2 regions of the Lysinibacillus sp. UBA5994 genome follow, and region 1 is predicted to be linked to the other one. Evidence: riboswitches for the same ligand, from Rfam matches in the RefSeq annotation. Region 1 holds a riboswitch; the other holds the start of a gene.
The links. A riboswitch is a leader RNA that binds a small molecule or an ion and turns the genes downstream of it on or off. The one in region 1 is predicted to bind S-adenosylmethionine.

Region 2: linked by a shared signal. The riboswitch ahead of metK (methionine adenosyltransferase) and the one ahead of B3D98_RS09770 (YezD family protein) in region 1 are both predicted to bind S-adenosylmethionine.

What each region holds. Positions count from the first base shown of each region.
Region 1 is NZ_DJAU01000028.1:77,436-85,165, reverse strand. Features, by position in the region: gene B3D98_RS09800 (hydantoinase/oxoprolinase family protein) at 1-715, opposite strand, end outside; gene B3D98_RS09795 (formate--tetrahydrofolate ligase) at 1,166-2,845, opposite strand; gene B3D98_RS09790 (cold-shock protein) at 3,059-3,259, shown strand; gene B3D98_RS09785 (amphi-Trp domain-containing protein) at 3,405-3,683, shown strand; gene B3D98_RS09780 (VOC family protein) at 4,055-4,840, opposite strand; gene B3D98_RS09775 (flavin reductase family protein) at 4,990-5,475, shown strand; gene B3D98_RS09770 (YezD family protein) at 5,566-5,721, opposite strand; SAM riboswitch class I at 5,792-5,887, opposite strand; gene B3D98_RS09765 (DUF418 domain-containing protein) at 6,058-7,152, opposite strand; gene B3D98_RS09760 (TetR/AcrR family transcriptional regulator) at 7,136-7,730, opposite strand, start outside.
Region 2 is NZ_DJAU01000024.1:32,910-40,639, reverse strand. Features, by position in the region: gene B3D98_RS07185 (TIGR01212 family radical SAM protein) at 1-81, shown strand, start outside; gene B3D98_RS07180 (tRNA (mnm(5)s(2)U34)-methyltransferase) at 78-656, shown strand; gene B3D98_RS07175 (alanine/glycine:cation symporter family protein) at 719-2,227, opposite strand; gene B3D98_RS07170 (alpha/beta hydrolase) at 2,354-3,160, opposite strand; gene B3D98_RS07165 (gamma carbonic anhydrase family protein) at 3,294-3,806, shown strand; gene metK (methionine adenosyltransferase) at 3,986-5,182, opposite strand; SAM riboswitch class I at 5,441-5,559, opposite strand; gene pckA (phosphoenolpyruvate carboxykinase (ATP)) at 5,949-7,535, shown strand; gene B3D98_RS07150 (alpha/beta hydrolase family protein) at 7,601-7,730, opposite strand, start outside.

The sequences.
Region 1 (7,730 bases):
TTCCGCCATTCGATTGCATAATTTTTAAATGGTCTGTAATGCCAATTGTGCTTAATTTCTCTTTTAGGCTTTTTAAGTAGGCATGTGCAATTGGCTTTACATAAGAATTAAGGACTGTTGTGTTTGTTCTTTCATACTCACGGTATTCTTTAATCGTTTCACTTGAAAGTGTGATATATACTTCAGGCCAAATTTTTAAAATGGCTTCTTTTAACTGTTGTTCATGAATTGGATTTTTATAGCCGTGTATTAAGGAAATGGCAATCGCCTCAACACCTAATTCCTTAAATTTATAAACGATCTCGTCAACTTCCTCGGTATTAAGCGCTTTCATAATATTTCCTTTAAAATCAATTCGCTCATCAATTTCTTGACGTAAATAACGCTCTACAAATGGTTCTGGCTTTTTATATTTAAAGTTATATAAGTCTGGTCGATTTCCACGAGCAATTTCTATAACATCACGGAAACCCTTTGTTGTAATTAACCCAACTACGCCCCCTTTTCTTTCCGTTAATGTATTGATGATAACCGTCGATCCATGAATAAATGATTCAATGAAAGAATCTTCCGTTACATGTCGTCCTAATACATTTAATATGCCATCCTCAAAGTGACCAGGTGTCGTATGTCCCTTATCAAAATGAAGATTTCCTTTTTCATCTGTGAAAACTAGGTCAGTAAAAGTACCGCCAATATCTGTTGCGATTTTCAAGACTTCATCCCTCCGTGTTCCTATTATCGGTACAGTGTTCCGAATTAGAATTAAATAAATTATATTTAAAAGAAAAAGAAAATTCAATGTATTTTTTAAATAAAAATTCATTTGACAATTGTCCTTCGTTGTAAAAACCCGCTCTATCTTTCCAATATCAGAGAACTATTGATAAAAAATACCAAACACATTTATATAAGGAAGGTTCTCGTGATTTTTGTGCAACATAAAAAAGATCCTAGTTTTCACTAGAATCTTAAAATCGTTTTAAAAAAATTAATTTTTATGAATTTTTACTCAAGAGGTGGATGAAGGAATCATCCGAAATTTTACTTTTATACCATATTTGCATTGTAGATAGACGATGAATTGGGTCACCTCCTACAAACCATGTTTACCCATTATCAATAAAAAAGCTGCCCATTTAAGTAGGCAGCTTTTAATATTCTGTTAAAACAATCCTACCGCATGTCCTTCGTTATCGACATTCATGCGTAGCGCAGCTGGTGCTTTTGGAAGTCCTGGCATTGTCATAATATCGCCAGTTAGACAAACTAAGAAGCCTGCACCAAGCTTTGGAATAACTTCGCGAATTGTGATGGTAAAGCCTTCTGGACGACCAAGTAAACTTGGTTGGTCTGATAAAGAATACTGGGTTTTCGCCATACAAATTGGAAGGGAGTCCCAACCAAATTTTTCGATTTGGGCAATTTGTTTTTTGGCTTGGTCTGTAAATTGTACATCTTTCCCGCCATATACCTTTTGCACAATCGTACGTACCTTTTCTTCAATTGACTCTGTTACATCATATAAAGGAGAGAAGTTGTTTTCTTCCTCTAGCACAGCTAGTACTTGCTCAGCTAAGGCTAGACCACCTTTACCGCCCTCTTCCCAGACATTCGTACGGGCAATGCGAACATGATTTTCTTGACACCAGTTCAGAACGGCTTCTAGTTCAGCCTCTGTGTCCGTGATAAAACGATTTAAGGCAATAATTGGTTCAACGCCAAATGTACGAACTGTATCTACATGTTTAGCTAAGTTTTCAATTCCTTGTAGGAGTGCTTCCACATTTTCACCTACAAGCGCTGTTTTCGGTACACCACCATGCATTTTTAAGGCACGAATTGTCGCTACAATGACAACTGCGCTTGGTTTAAAGCCTCCCTTACGAGCTTTAATGTTCATGAATTTTTCAGCACCTAAATCAGAGCCGAAGCCCGCTTCTGTCACCACAATATCAGCTAGCTTACGAGCGGTTTGTGTCGCCATAATAGAATTACAGCCGTGGGCAATATTCGCAAATGGACCACCATGGATAATAGCAGGTGTTCCCTCTAATGTTTGAACTAGGTTTGGCTTGAAGGCATCTTTTAATAATAGTGTTAAGGCACCCTCTACCTGTAAATCACGCACAAAGACAGGCTCACGCTCGAAAGTATAGCCAATCACGATACTAGCGATTCGCTCACGTAAATCCTCAATGCTTGTTGCTAAACAGAATACCGCCATAATTTCAGAGGCAACCGTAATATCAAAGCCATCCTCACGCGGCATGCCTTGAACAGGACCACCTAATCCCACCACTACCTTACGAAGGGCACGATCATTTAAGTCCATGACACGCTTCCAAATAATGCGTCGTGGATCAATGTTAAGTGTATTTCCTTGGTGGATATGATTATCAATAAATGCGGATAAAGCATTGTTAGCTGTTGTAATCGCATGAAGGTCGCCAGTAAAATGTAAATTAATATCCTCCATTGGTATAACTTGTGCGTAACCTCCGCCAGTTGCGCCACCTTTTACGCCCATAACTGGACCTAATGATGGTTCACGTAATGCGACCATCACCTTCTTATCTAATTGATGAAGGGCATCTGCTAGTCCAACAGTCACAGTCGACTTTCCTTCACCAGCTGGGGTTGGACTTATAGCTGATACTAATACTACCTTTGCATCCTCGCCCTGAGCAGTAATTTTTAATGGGTCGATCTTTGCTTTGTAGCGTCCATACTGCTCAAGAGCATCCTCTGGAATACCCGCAGCATTGGCAATTTCCGTAATAGGTTTGATCACTGCTTGACTAGCGATTTCTAAATCTGATAATGGTTGATTTTTCGTTGTCATTTGGCATCCTACTTTCTATGTTGTTCATTTCCATTATAGTCTTAATTGTGAAAAAAAAGAAAGCCAGATATGCAAGCATTTCGTCAATCAATTGACTTATTTGTTCAATTCCTGTATGTTCTAAGAGAAAATGCAATTTTTTCACATTTTCTCAATGAGTGCACCATTTATTTAACTTTATTTTACATTCAAGCGCATTGGAGGCGAATGCTTATGCAACAGGGGATCGTAAAGTGGTTCAATAATGAAAAAGGTTATGGCTTTATTGAATGTGATGATGGCGAAGATGTATTTGTTCATTTTACGGGCATCCAGGAGGAAGGCTTCCGTACACTTGAAGAAGGTCAAAAGGTTTCATTTGATGTTGTGGAAGGCAATCGTGGACCCCAAGCATCAAATGTTGTAAAACTATAAGCGTAATGGGACTATCCGTGTAGTTCCAGATTAGCAGCGGATTAGGAAATGCATCGTTTCCTTCATCCGCTTTTTGTATTGTTTTATAAGCTGAATGCCCCCTCCATGTTATAATAGAAGTAACAAGACGTAAGGAGGGATTTCGATGCAAAAACAAAATAAACCCATGAATGAAGTTATTTTGAAGCATAAAGAACGACAAAGTGTAGCAGAATTTGCAGCAACACTGGAAACGATTGCAAAAAAGCTTAAAGAAAATGGTGAATTCACTTTTGTTCAAGACACAGAGCCAACAGTTGTCAGCCCAAGTGAACAGCTCAAAATCGAATACTCCTATACAAAAAAGGGCGACAAGCATTCATTTGAAATTGAATTTGATTGGTATACAGGTACAGAAACACCGAAAAAAATGACAATTGAATAATAATTGGCAACGAAAATCCACTTCTCTGATGAAGTGGATTTTTCCATATTGTTGAATTAAAGATCATGTCACTGCTAAAACTTTTTAGCAAGGTGAGGGGGTGATTTCGCTCCAGTGTCTCCTCTATAACGCTAAATCCACAGGAAAGCAAGTAGCCAGCATCATAAATTCTATTGATGGTTTTGTTTTTCAATACTTATGTAAAAAGGCGGAAGCAAAAGTGTTTCAGCCCATAAAAATACCGAGCTATCCACTAAAACGCTTACGAAGTGTTTCGGAATAGTTCGGTTTTTCTAGTTATCATGTTTGTTAATTTAAAGATTATTCGGCTTAATGAAGGTCCCAGTTAGTTATGGCCCAGCCTTTTCTCCTTATCGATTTATCCAATAAAAAGCACCAGGGCAAACTAAAGTTTCCTTTGTTCGTTTAGGATCCTTTAATGTCACACCAAATGGTCCCTCTTTGACATGACCAAGTGTCATTGTCATCGCGCTCTCTTCCTCATAGAAATCTAAGCGCATATTCGGTAGCTGTAGTGACAAATACTGCTCATATTGCGTAGGCACTGGTAGCTGTAACACCTCTTGCCACAGCTTAACTGTTGCCTGCATGTCCTTGACGTAGAATTGGACGGATTCCATCGTTATAGCCTGTTTGACATCAATGGCACCACTTGCCTTTAATTGAACCAAACGTTCTTCATCTTCCTCCGCCCATTCAATCAAAAATGGAAAATCAATTGGCAGATCTGGCTTACCAAAATGCAGTAGCTTCCATTCTACCACAGTGCCATCTGGTCTTGTTCTGCTACATGCATCTGGTCCATATACTTCATAGCCCAATGCTCGCAAGCGTCGACCCTCTTCCTCAATATTTTTTGTGCGCAGAGCAATTCGAGAAAATCCCTGGCGCTCTTGATCACGTTTAAACGTATAATGTAGGGAATATGGGTATTGTGCCGCTTGCTCAAATAAATCACGATCATAGATAGCAATTTGTTCAATATAGCTTAAGCCAAAGTAGCTTAACGTATTATAAGTCCCCCACATCGTGTGCTGCCCACCATTCACTGTATGGACATTTCGTTTATTGAAGAAAACCTTTATATTTTCTGGTGATTCCACTTGATGAACCAAATGATCAAAATATAAAGTCATGGCCATTCCCCTTTCTTTCCCCATTACCTTTACCTGTATGTTTGATTAGTTTAAAATTTACTCAAGAAAAGGAGTTACTAGTAGGATATGAAAAAAAGTTTCGTTTACCTACAAACTCCGTTCACTAATTTCATAAAGAGGTGATTTGAATGACAGATTTAGTAGCTGCTTTTAAATTGGCATTAGGTAATTATCCTACAGGCGTAACAGTTGTCACGACATGTCATGACACAAAACCGATTGGCTTAACCGTCAATTCCTTTGCATCTGTTTCAATCGACCCGCTCCTTATTTTGTGGTCACTCGATAAAAAATCTCAGCTCCATCCTTATTTCACGACTGCGCCAAATTTTGCGGTCAATATTTTAGCGAGTGATCAAGAGCATTTATGTACACTATTTGCCAGTAAAATCCCTGATCGCTTTGCACAAGCAAAATGGTCAACTTCCTCTTTAGGACTACCGATTTTACATGATACAGCAGCTAATTTACAATGTAAAACATTTCAGCAAATCGATGCTGGCGACCATACCATTTTTATTGGGCAGGTCGTAGACATTACAAATGCTCAAAAAGAGCCTTTGCTTTATCATCGCCGTCATATCGGTCCCATACCAAAAAGCTTTTATAGCTAGCCTTTACACAAAAAAAGGGCCACTTGTAAGCACAGGAAATCCTTCATGCTTATAGGTGGCCGTTTGACATAAGTTCTACTGAAATCATTGTTATTTTTTCTGCGGAAATCTCTGCTTTTCAAGCCTATTAATTTGCACAATCACACCATCTTGAATCGTAATATGCACTTCACCAAATTCAAGATTTTGAATCGCCTTCGCAATTGCCTCTAGTTTCTTATCATCTACTTTTACTGACTGAGCCATACGATACACCCCTTCTTTTTTATCCTTATTGTTCATAAAGAGGCCAACGCATCAAACTGATTGATAGCCCCTCCTATCTCTCAGACACCATCTGTTGGATTTGGCACCTGTTGTTCGGTTGCCGAGGCTTCATTGGGCCAAGTCCCTCCACCTCTCTTGATAAGAGTACTGCGTTTCTTGAAAATAATTCTATAATTCTGCTATAGGAATGTCAATACAAAATATTAGAAAACCTAGTTGAATACTATGCAATATGTCGTTTAGATTAAAAGACTCCCTATACCTAAAGTATTTTATGCCTAGTCAGTGAGAAATAGATGGCAATCCATTAATTTATTACAAGCTCCATTTCCTCATCATAAATTCAAGTGGGCCTCGATGATGTTTAGTCCTCCACCATACAGAAACAACGACACATCCTAAAAAATAACAGCAGGCATACAGCATGGAAAAAGCAAGTGTTTGGTTCTCCAGCTTTTGGCAAATAATTAGTATTCCAATGCCTATAACAACATGGCCAACATAATGCGTTAAAGACATTTGTCCTGTTAATATGAAAGATTGAATAACTTTATTTTTACATGTCTCTACAAGATAGATGGAGCCAACAATGATGACAATAGCCGAAGCCGAATTAGATAGGACATACATCATATTCGGTGGAATCGGTCCTGTATCAAATAAATACAATGCACTCTCTACATCTAATAAATGAATGGTTGTCATCTTAATGAATAACGTTGAACAAGTCTCAGTCATGATGACTAACAATAAACCTATCACCAGTAAGTTTTTTCTTAATGTATGATTTGTTAAATCTAATGTGCCCATTACCATACCTATCAGAAAGAAGCAAATCCAGGGGAATAGTGGATGATAGCCATTAAACATCAAATTTCTTATAAATCCTGCTGGTGTCCAAAAATCAAGATACTCTAGTAGCACATATGTTGGATGCCAACCAGCAAGGTAACTAAATTGAATTTGAAGCCATTGTGAAAGGATAAGGATGGCACCGATTATGAAGATCATCATTTTCTTGGATTGGGCAATCAACCAAGCAGCAACAAACATATACACGCCATAATAATGTAAGATATCTCCTGTCCAGCCGATTGCATATAATATTAACCCTATCGTAAATAACAAAAGCGCCCTCTTCCACAAAGTAAGTCGATTTTGACGAAGAAGGATTGGGTCCTTACTCTCTCTAGCCTGACGAGTCATTAAGGCTGTCCCTATTCCTGCTAGCATGACAAATACGGCCGAAGCACGTCCCTCGAAAAGATGTTGGAAGGCAATTAACCATGTTGAACCATTCGTTGTAGAACCTGTTATGACGCCAAAATTGACAATGAACATGCCAAGCATGGCGAGAGCTCTTGCAAAATCAAGACCTTCAATGCGCCGATCATCATTTCTTTTTGTCATCTTTGCCCCCTTGGATAACGCTATGTACAGCCTCCTTCCAAATAGCCCTATAGTTCAATTGGTTGCCTGTTAACATGAAATTACCGATATTATCATAGACGAGGGCTAGCATCTGTGCCTTCGCTTCTATATGTGGAGTATCCTCTAGCACGCCTAGCTGTACGCCATATCGTAGGATAGCAACAAAGCTCGTTAAAAAGCTGGTTTCTAGCTCTACTAATTGTCTTTTATAGTTTTCATCGCGGGCCGCTAATAGTACATATTGATTAAATATTTTATTAAAATAAGGGTCCTTGTCCTGTGCCTCAATAGATTTATAGCCTAGCTTAAGTAATTCCTCCTTAAAATTAGCAGAAGAAAGCTCTTTATAATCCACAGCAACATCATGTTGAATTTCTTTATACAATTCATCAAATATGAAAGCGATTAATTGATCCTTTGATTGAAAATAATAGTAAATGGCTGGTTTTGAAATACCGACCTCTGTAGCAATCATTGCTAAGCTTGTTTTTTCAAATCCATTTTCCGCAAACATCCCATAAGCAATTTCTATAATTTTGTGAAAAGTTTGTTCTTTA
Region 2 (7,730 bases), on a different contig from region 1:
GTACTGAATGGCATTGATGCTGAGCTTGAACGTCGTGGTAGTTGGCAAGGGAAGTTGTATAAGGCAGAGGTTATGAAATGATACTACAACGCGTTTTACAATATGCCCAGCAGTTATTAAAAGATAATATAAAAGAGGGAGATACAGTTGTTGATGCAACTGCTGGAAACGGCCATGACACATTGTTTCTGGCACAGCTTGTTGGGGATGAAGGGCAAGTTTATGCCTTTGATGTCCAAAAAGAGGCGGTTGACGCGACACTCCTCCGACTTTTAGATCATGGTTTAGAACATCGAGCACTCGTTTTAAATAAAGGGCATGAAGAAGTTACGCAGTTTGTACACAAGCCAGTAACTGCGGCAATCTTCAATCTCGGCTATTTACCTGGTAGCAACCATGATATTATTACAAGACCTAATACAACAATCCAAGCCATTGAGAATATATTAAAGCTCTTAAAAGTGGGCGGTTTGATTGTTCTTGTTATTTATCATGGTCATCCAGGTGGAAAAGAAGAGCGTGATAAGGTCATTGATTATGTAAGCCAACTGCCACAAAAATATGTTCATGTCTTAAAATATGCATTTCTGAATCAACAAAATGATCCACCCTTCGTCATTGCATTAGAGAAAATGAAAGAACATCCTATTCAATAATTACATGCTAAAAGGCGATCAGCTAGTTTCTATCAAACTAGCTGATCGCCCTTGCTCTTTATCTACTTGTTATTGCGTTTTTCATTATAGTCAACCCAGAAATCTGCACCTTTAATTCCTAGTTTACGAGGATCAAAGACTGGGTCTTTTCCTTCTTTTTTCTGTTTCTCGTAATCTTTTAATGCGACAATAGCTGGTTTCATGATAATTAAAATAGCTATAACGTTAATCCAAACCATCAAACCAAGACCTACATCTCCCATTGCCCATGCTAGACCAGACGTACGGATTGTACCATAAAAGGCTGCAACTAAAATGGCAATTTTCGCAATCCAAATGAATACCTTTTCTGTGCTACCTCTAAATAAGTAAGCGACATTTGTCTCTGCAATATAGTAGTAAGCCATGATTGTTGTAAAGGCAAAGAAGAATAACGCAATGGCTACAAATGGAGCACCAAAGCCAGGTAATGATGAGTCAACTGCATATTGTGTATAGGCTGCACCTGCTTCAATACTTTTCGCAAAAGTCATTTGCTCATCGCCTGCTAATCCACCACTATTAAATTCTCCAATATGGATAAATGGATCTGCTCCCTCAGCTGCCTTTTCATCTTGTACATTGTACATGCCTGTAAATAAAATCATAAATGCCGTAGCAGAACAAATTAATAATGTATCAATATAAACAGACGCCGCTTGTACAATTCCTTGCTTAGCAGGATGTGATACTTCCGCAGCTGCCGCAGGGTGAGCACCAGTTCCTTGACCAGCCTCATTAGAGTAAATTCCACGTTTAACACCCCAAGCAATCGCTGAACCAATAATGCCGCCAAAAATTTCTTGAGCCCCAAATGCACTAGAAAAAATTAATCCGATAACCGTTGGTACTTGTGAAATATTCATAAAAATAATGATAATGGCCATAATGATATAGGCTAATGCCATAAACGGTACAATAATCTGGGCAGCATTTGCGATTGATTTAACACCCCCGATGATAATAGCACCTAATAAAACAACAATAATAAGTCCTGTGATCCATGTTTCCAAACCGAAAGCGTTTTCAACAGCACCTGCGATGGCATTCGACTGCACACCAGGCATCAAAATTAACATTGCTATTAAAGCCGCCACAGCAAAAATAACTGCAAACCATTTTTGGCCCATTCCTTTTTCTATGTAAAAGGCCGGTCCACCACGATATTCTGTATCTTTCTCTTCTTTATAGATTTGAGCTAATGTTGACTCTACATACGCGGTAGCCGCACCTATGAAAGCGATTGCCCACATCCAAAAGACAGCACCAGGTCCTCCCATTCCAATCGCTGTCGCAGTACCAGCAATATTACCTGTACCTACACGTCCTGATAATGCGATAGACATTGCTTGGAATGAAGATATTCCCTTTTCTGACTTCTCCCCTTTAAACATTAAAACAAACATATCTTTAATGTGCCTTACTTGTAGGAACCTTGTAATAATTGAGAAAAATAACCCAATTAATAAGATGCCATAAATAAACCATGGTCCCCATAAAATACCATTCAACTTCTCTACAATTACATCCATTTTACCCCTCCAATTTGAATTACCTTACTTTAAGTCATTATAGTATTACACTTTTCTGAAAATTACAATATTATTTTTAAGTAACAATATTTAAGTAAGTAACCTAGTAAATGGAAGGGTATAAACCTATTTAATTATATAACCAATTCTTCGAAGAGCATTATTAATAAAATCTCGTATATACATAAAAATCTCTTCGCGCTCTCCCTCATGAAATAAATTATGATAACAATTTGCCCATTCTTTAAACTGAAATTCCGTGAATTCCTGTTGATGAAGCCAATTTCGAGTTTGGCGAGTGTCCGTAATTTTATCCTTCTCAGCTGTCATAATTAGCATAGGCATATTAGGCATTTCACCTTTAGGCAGCATCACTAAATTTTTCATCATCTGCTGAAGTTCTCGATACCATTTCACAGAAACTACAGTCATGAGCGGTACATCATCTTTCATTTCTTCTCTGCCTTCAACACTACGCGTTAATTTCTCTAATGTAATATCATGTGTCAATTTAACATTGGCCGTTAACGCACTTAGACTTGTTAAAGCATTTGTTAATTTACCTGGTAATAGCTTTAGTTGCAACCAAGGTGATGTTAAAATAATGCCTGCACATTCATATTGTCTCTTTTGCAGTGTATGGAGGATTAATGTTGCACCTAGTCCATGCCCTATTACAAAGGTTGGTAAATTATATGAAAAAGCATTTTCAATCAGGTTTCTTGTATACTTATTGTACAATTTGAAGTCTTCATCATGGACTCGAGCAAACCTTGCATTACCCCCATGATTCGGTAAATCTCCCATGACTATGTGGAAGCCTTCTAATCTTAATTTCTCTATCAGCCATGCATACCAACGGTGATTTTCATAAGCACCATGAAGAATAGCAATCACAGCTTTTGCTTGTCCATCAGCTTCCCATTTCCACATTACATAGTCCTCCTAAAAAATAATTACACTTTGATTATATCGAAATAAATAGCACATTTTAATTTTATATTTCCATAAAGTTGCGTATTTGATACGATAATACTACATTATAGAAAGAAAAGAGGCGATTTTCATGATTTATCCATTTAAAGATAAAACGCCAAAGATCGATCCGTCTGTTTTCATTGCTGACTACGCAACTGTTACGGGCGACGTAACAATTGGCGCCGAAACAACTATTTGGTTTAATACGGTTATTCGTGGTGATGTTTCCCCAACGATTATTGGTAAACGTGTCAGTATCCAGGATCTTTGCTGTTTACACCAAAGCCCAAAATATCCGCTCATTATTGAAGATGAGGTAACAGTTGGACACCAAGTCACTTTACATAGTTGTACAATTCGCAAAAATGCCTTAATTGGTATGGGATCCATTATTTTAGACGGAGCTGAGATTGGAGAAGGTGCATTTATTGGAGCTGGAAGCCTAGTACCTCCTGGTAAAGTCATTCCTCCAAATAGTTTAGCATTAGGTCGTCCAGCAAAAGTTGTCCGAGAATTAAATGCTGAAGATAAAGAGGATATGGAACGCATCGTACGAGAATACGCAGAAAAAGGTCAATATTATAAATCACTTCAGAAATAAATAACCTACACAAAAAATCAATACTAACGAAAAAATCCCTCGCGTTTTCGTGTACCGAATATGTTCACGAATCCTAGCGAGGTATTTTTGTAAAAAAAACAAAAGGAGCAATGTTGCCCCTTTGCTTATTAATACATCAGAATAATTTTCTAATGACTTCATTACTTTAGTTCAATAGTTTATAAACGTGCTTTTTCTCGTAGCGCGTCTGCTTTATCAATTTGCTCCCATGGTACATTTAAATCTGTACGACCAAAATGTCCATACGCAGCAGTTTGTTTATAAATTGGACGACGAAGATCAAGCATTTTAATGATACCTGCTGGGCGTAAATCGAATAGCTCGCGTACCCATTCAACGATCTCGCTTTCTTTCACTCTACCTGTGCCAAATGTATCGACAGCAATGGAAACAGGCTGAGCAACGCCAATCGCATAGGCAAGTTGCACTTCAGCACGCTCTGCTAAGCCAGCTGCTACGATGTTTTTCGCTACATAACGTGCTGCATATGCCGCCGAACGGTCTACCTTGGTTGCATCCTTACCTGAGAAGGCACCACCACCGTGACGTGCATAACCACCGTATGTATCAACAATGATTTTACGTCCTGTTAATCCAGCATCACCTTTTGGCCCACCAATTACAAAACGGCCAGTTGGATTGATGAAGTATTTCGTATTAGCATCTAATAATTCACTCGGTACAACTGGTGCAATAACAAATTCTTTTAAATCTGCTTGAATTTGTTCAAGTGTTGCTTCTTCATCATGCTGTGTTGAAATAACAATTGTATCCACGCGAACCGGTACATTATTGTCATCATATTCAATCGTTACTTGCGTTTTACCATCAGGACGTAAATAGGCAAGTTCACCTGATTTACGTACTTCTGTTAAACGGCGTGCTAATTTGTGTGCCAAGCTAATTGGTAATGGCATTAGCTCTGGTGTTTCATTACATGCATAGCCAAACATTAAGCCTTGGTCACCAGCACCAATTGCTTCTATATCAGCATCTGTCATAGAGCCTTCACGTGCCTCTAATGCCTGATCAACACCTTGAGCAATATCAGGTGATTGTTCGCCAATTGCCACAAGCACCGCTAAGTTCTCAGCATCAAAGCCATATTTACCTCGTGTATAGCCAATTTCAGCTACAGTGTCACGAACAATACCTTTAATATCCACATAAGTAGAAGTAGTAATTTCTCCTGCTACTAATACTAATCCTGTTGTTACAGTTGTTTCACACGCTACACGTGCATTTGGATCTTCTGCTAAAATAGCATCTAAAATGGCATCCGAGATTTGGTCACAAATCTTATCTGGATGTCCTTCTGTTACACTCTCTGATGTAAACAGTCGACGGTTTGTCATTTGGTTTTCCTCCTAAATACTCTTACAATAAGTAGTTGTGTATGAATACGGTACTCATTACCCATGTCAAGTCCGCTCCTAAGGATTGAACTCTCAAGCCGTTACTGCTGCTTTTAACACGAGGATTTCGAAAGATCCGTCATTACAATAAGGAAAGAACTACATATACTTACCTTTACATTGATTTTTAACAATAAAAAAATCCTTTTCTCACGTTACTTTACATGAGGAAAGGAATAATGACTGCGTAACCTTTCACTCTTATCGTTCAAGGGATGTTCCCTTGCATCAGGTTGGCACCAACGCATGTCGTGAAATAGTTCATGCAGGTTGCCGGGTTTCACAGGGCCTGACCCTCCACCAGCTCGGGATAAGAGTATCCGTTCAATCTCATGTTACTGAAAAGGTCGAACGTTGTCAAATATTTTCTTATGTATTACTGTATAGAAAGGAAAGAACTTATTACACAAAAACTTTTCATACTTGGATGATGATGTAAATAGAAGCAAATTAATCCCTACAACATACCTAGCTACTTGTGGTAACATATGTGTGGCTCAATTTTCGTGCCTAATTACAGTAGGATTGATGGTATTCTACTCGAAAAACATTATTTTTTGTCAGTTTATTGAAAAGTGGTAAAAACTCTAAAATAATTTCTTAATTAGTATAGATTATTTAAGCAATTGTGTTATACTATTTTTGAAATTAAGAAAAAATCCCTCTAAATCAAGGGAATACTATAAAAAAGGATGGTATTTAATCGATGAATTCAGTAGAAATTGCAAACGAACTGAAGGAATTATTAAACGGCGGTAACATTAATGTTCAACTTTCAGTACCACAATTAGCAGAAAAAGCTACATCTCGTGGTGAAGCAATGTTAACAGTAGATGGCGCAGTTCGTGCAGAAACTGGCAAATACACTGGTCGTTCACCTAAAGATAAATATACGGTAGAAGAAGAAAGCACAAAAGATCAAATTGACTGGGGTAAAGTCAACCAACCGATTTCTTCTGAAGTGTTCGATAACCTATATGTAAAAGTAATAAAATATTTAAAAGAACGTGACGAGTTATTCGTATTCAAAGGCTTTGCAGGTGCTGACAAAGACTCACAATTAAGCATTCAAGTTATCAATGAATACGCATGGCACAATCTTTTTGCTCATCAATTATTTATCCGTCCAACAGCAGATGAATTAGCTTCTCATGTTGCCGACTTCACTGTCATCTCAGCTCCTAACTTTAAAGCAGATCCTGCGGTTGATGGTACTGCTTCTGAAACATTCATCATCGTATCACTTGAAAAGAAAATTATTTTAATTGGTGGTACAGAATATGCTGGTGAAATGAAAAAATCTATCTTTGGTATCATGAACTACTTATTACCACAACAAGGTATTCTTTCAATGCACTGCTCAGCAAACGTTGGTGAAGCTGGCGATGTAGCGTTATTCTTCGGTCTATCTGGTACTGGTAAAACGACGTTATCAGCTGATCCTGATCGTAAGCTAATCGGTGACGATGAACACGGTTGGTCTGATAATGGTGTATTCAACATTGAGGGTGGCTGCTATGCAAAAACAATCAACCTTTCTGCTGAAAAAGAACCAGAAATCTACAATGCAATCCGCTTCGGCTCTGTATTAGAAAACGTAGCTGTTGATCCAGAAACTCGTATTTGTGACTATGATGATGGTTCACTAACAGAAAATACACGTGTAGCTTATCCAATCCAATACATCGAAAATATCGTTGATCCTTCTGTTGCAGGTCATCCAAAAACAATCATCTTCCTAACAGCTGATGCATTTGGCGTATTACCTCCAATCAGTAAATTAACAAAAGAACAAGCGATGTATCACTTCCTAAGCGGGTTCACTTCTAAACTTGCTGGAACTGAACGTGGTGTGACTGAGCCAGAACCAGTATTCTCTACTTGCTTCGGGTCTCCATTCCTTCCACTTCCTGCAACAGTATACGCAGAAATGTTAGGACAAAAAATTGACGAGCACGGTGCACAGGTATACTTAGTAAACACTGGTTGGACTGGTGGCGAATATGGCACAGGTAGCCGTATGAAACTTTCTTACACACGTACAATGGTCCGTGCAGCAATCGATGGTAAATTAGCAGATGTTGAAACAACACAAGATGCTGTGTTTGGTTTACACATTCCAAAAGCAGTTGAAGGCGTACCTTCAGAAGTGTTAAATCCTCGTGAAGCTTGGGCAGATAAAGCTGCATACGATGCAAAAGCTGCTGAGCTTGCAGGCTTATTCAACGAAAACTTCAAGAAATTCTCAAACGTTTCTGAAGCCATCACTACACTTGGTGGTCCATTAAAATAACGTCTATATAAAAGACAAAGGGAACGAATAAATTGTTCCCTTTGTCTTTTTGTTTTCTCTATGCTTTATTGTTGTTTCATCCACTTGCAAAGAGCACGGACAGTTTCACGATTTTTTGCTGGTGGATATTGATGTGCATAGTTAAGATCATACCAAGTTTCGAATGATTTATTTGCTTCCTCTAAAAAAAATGCC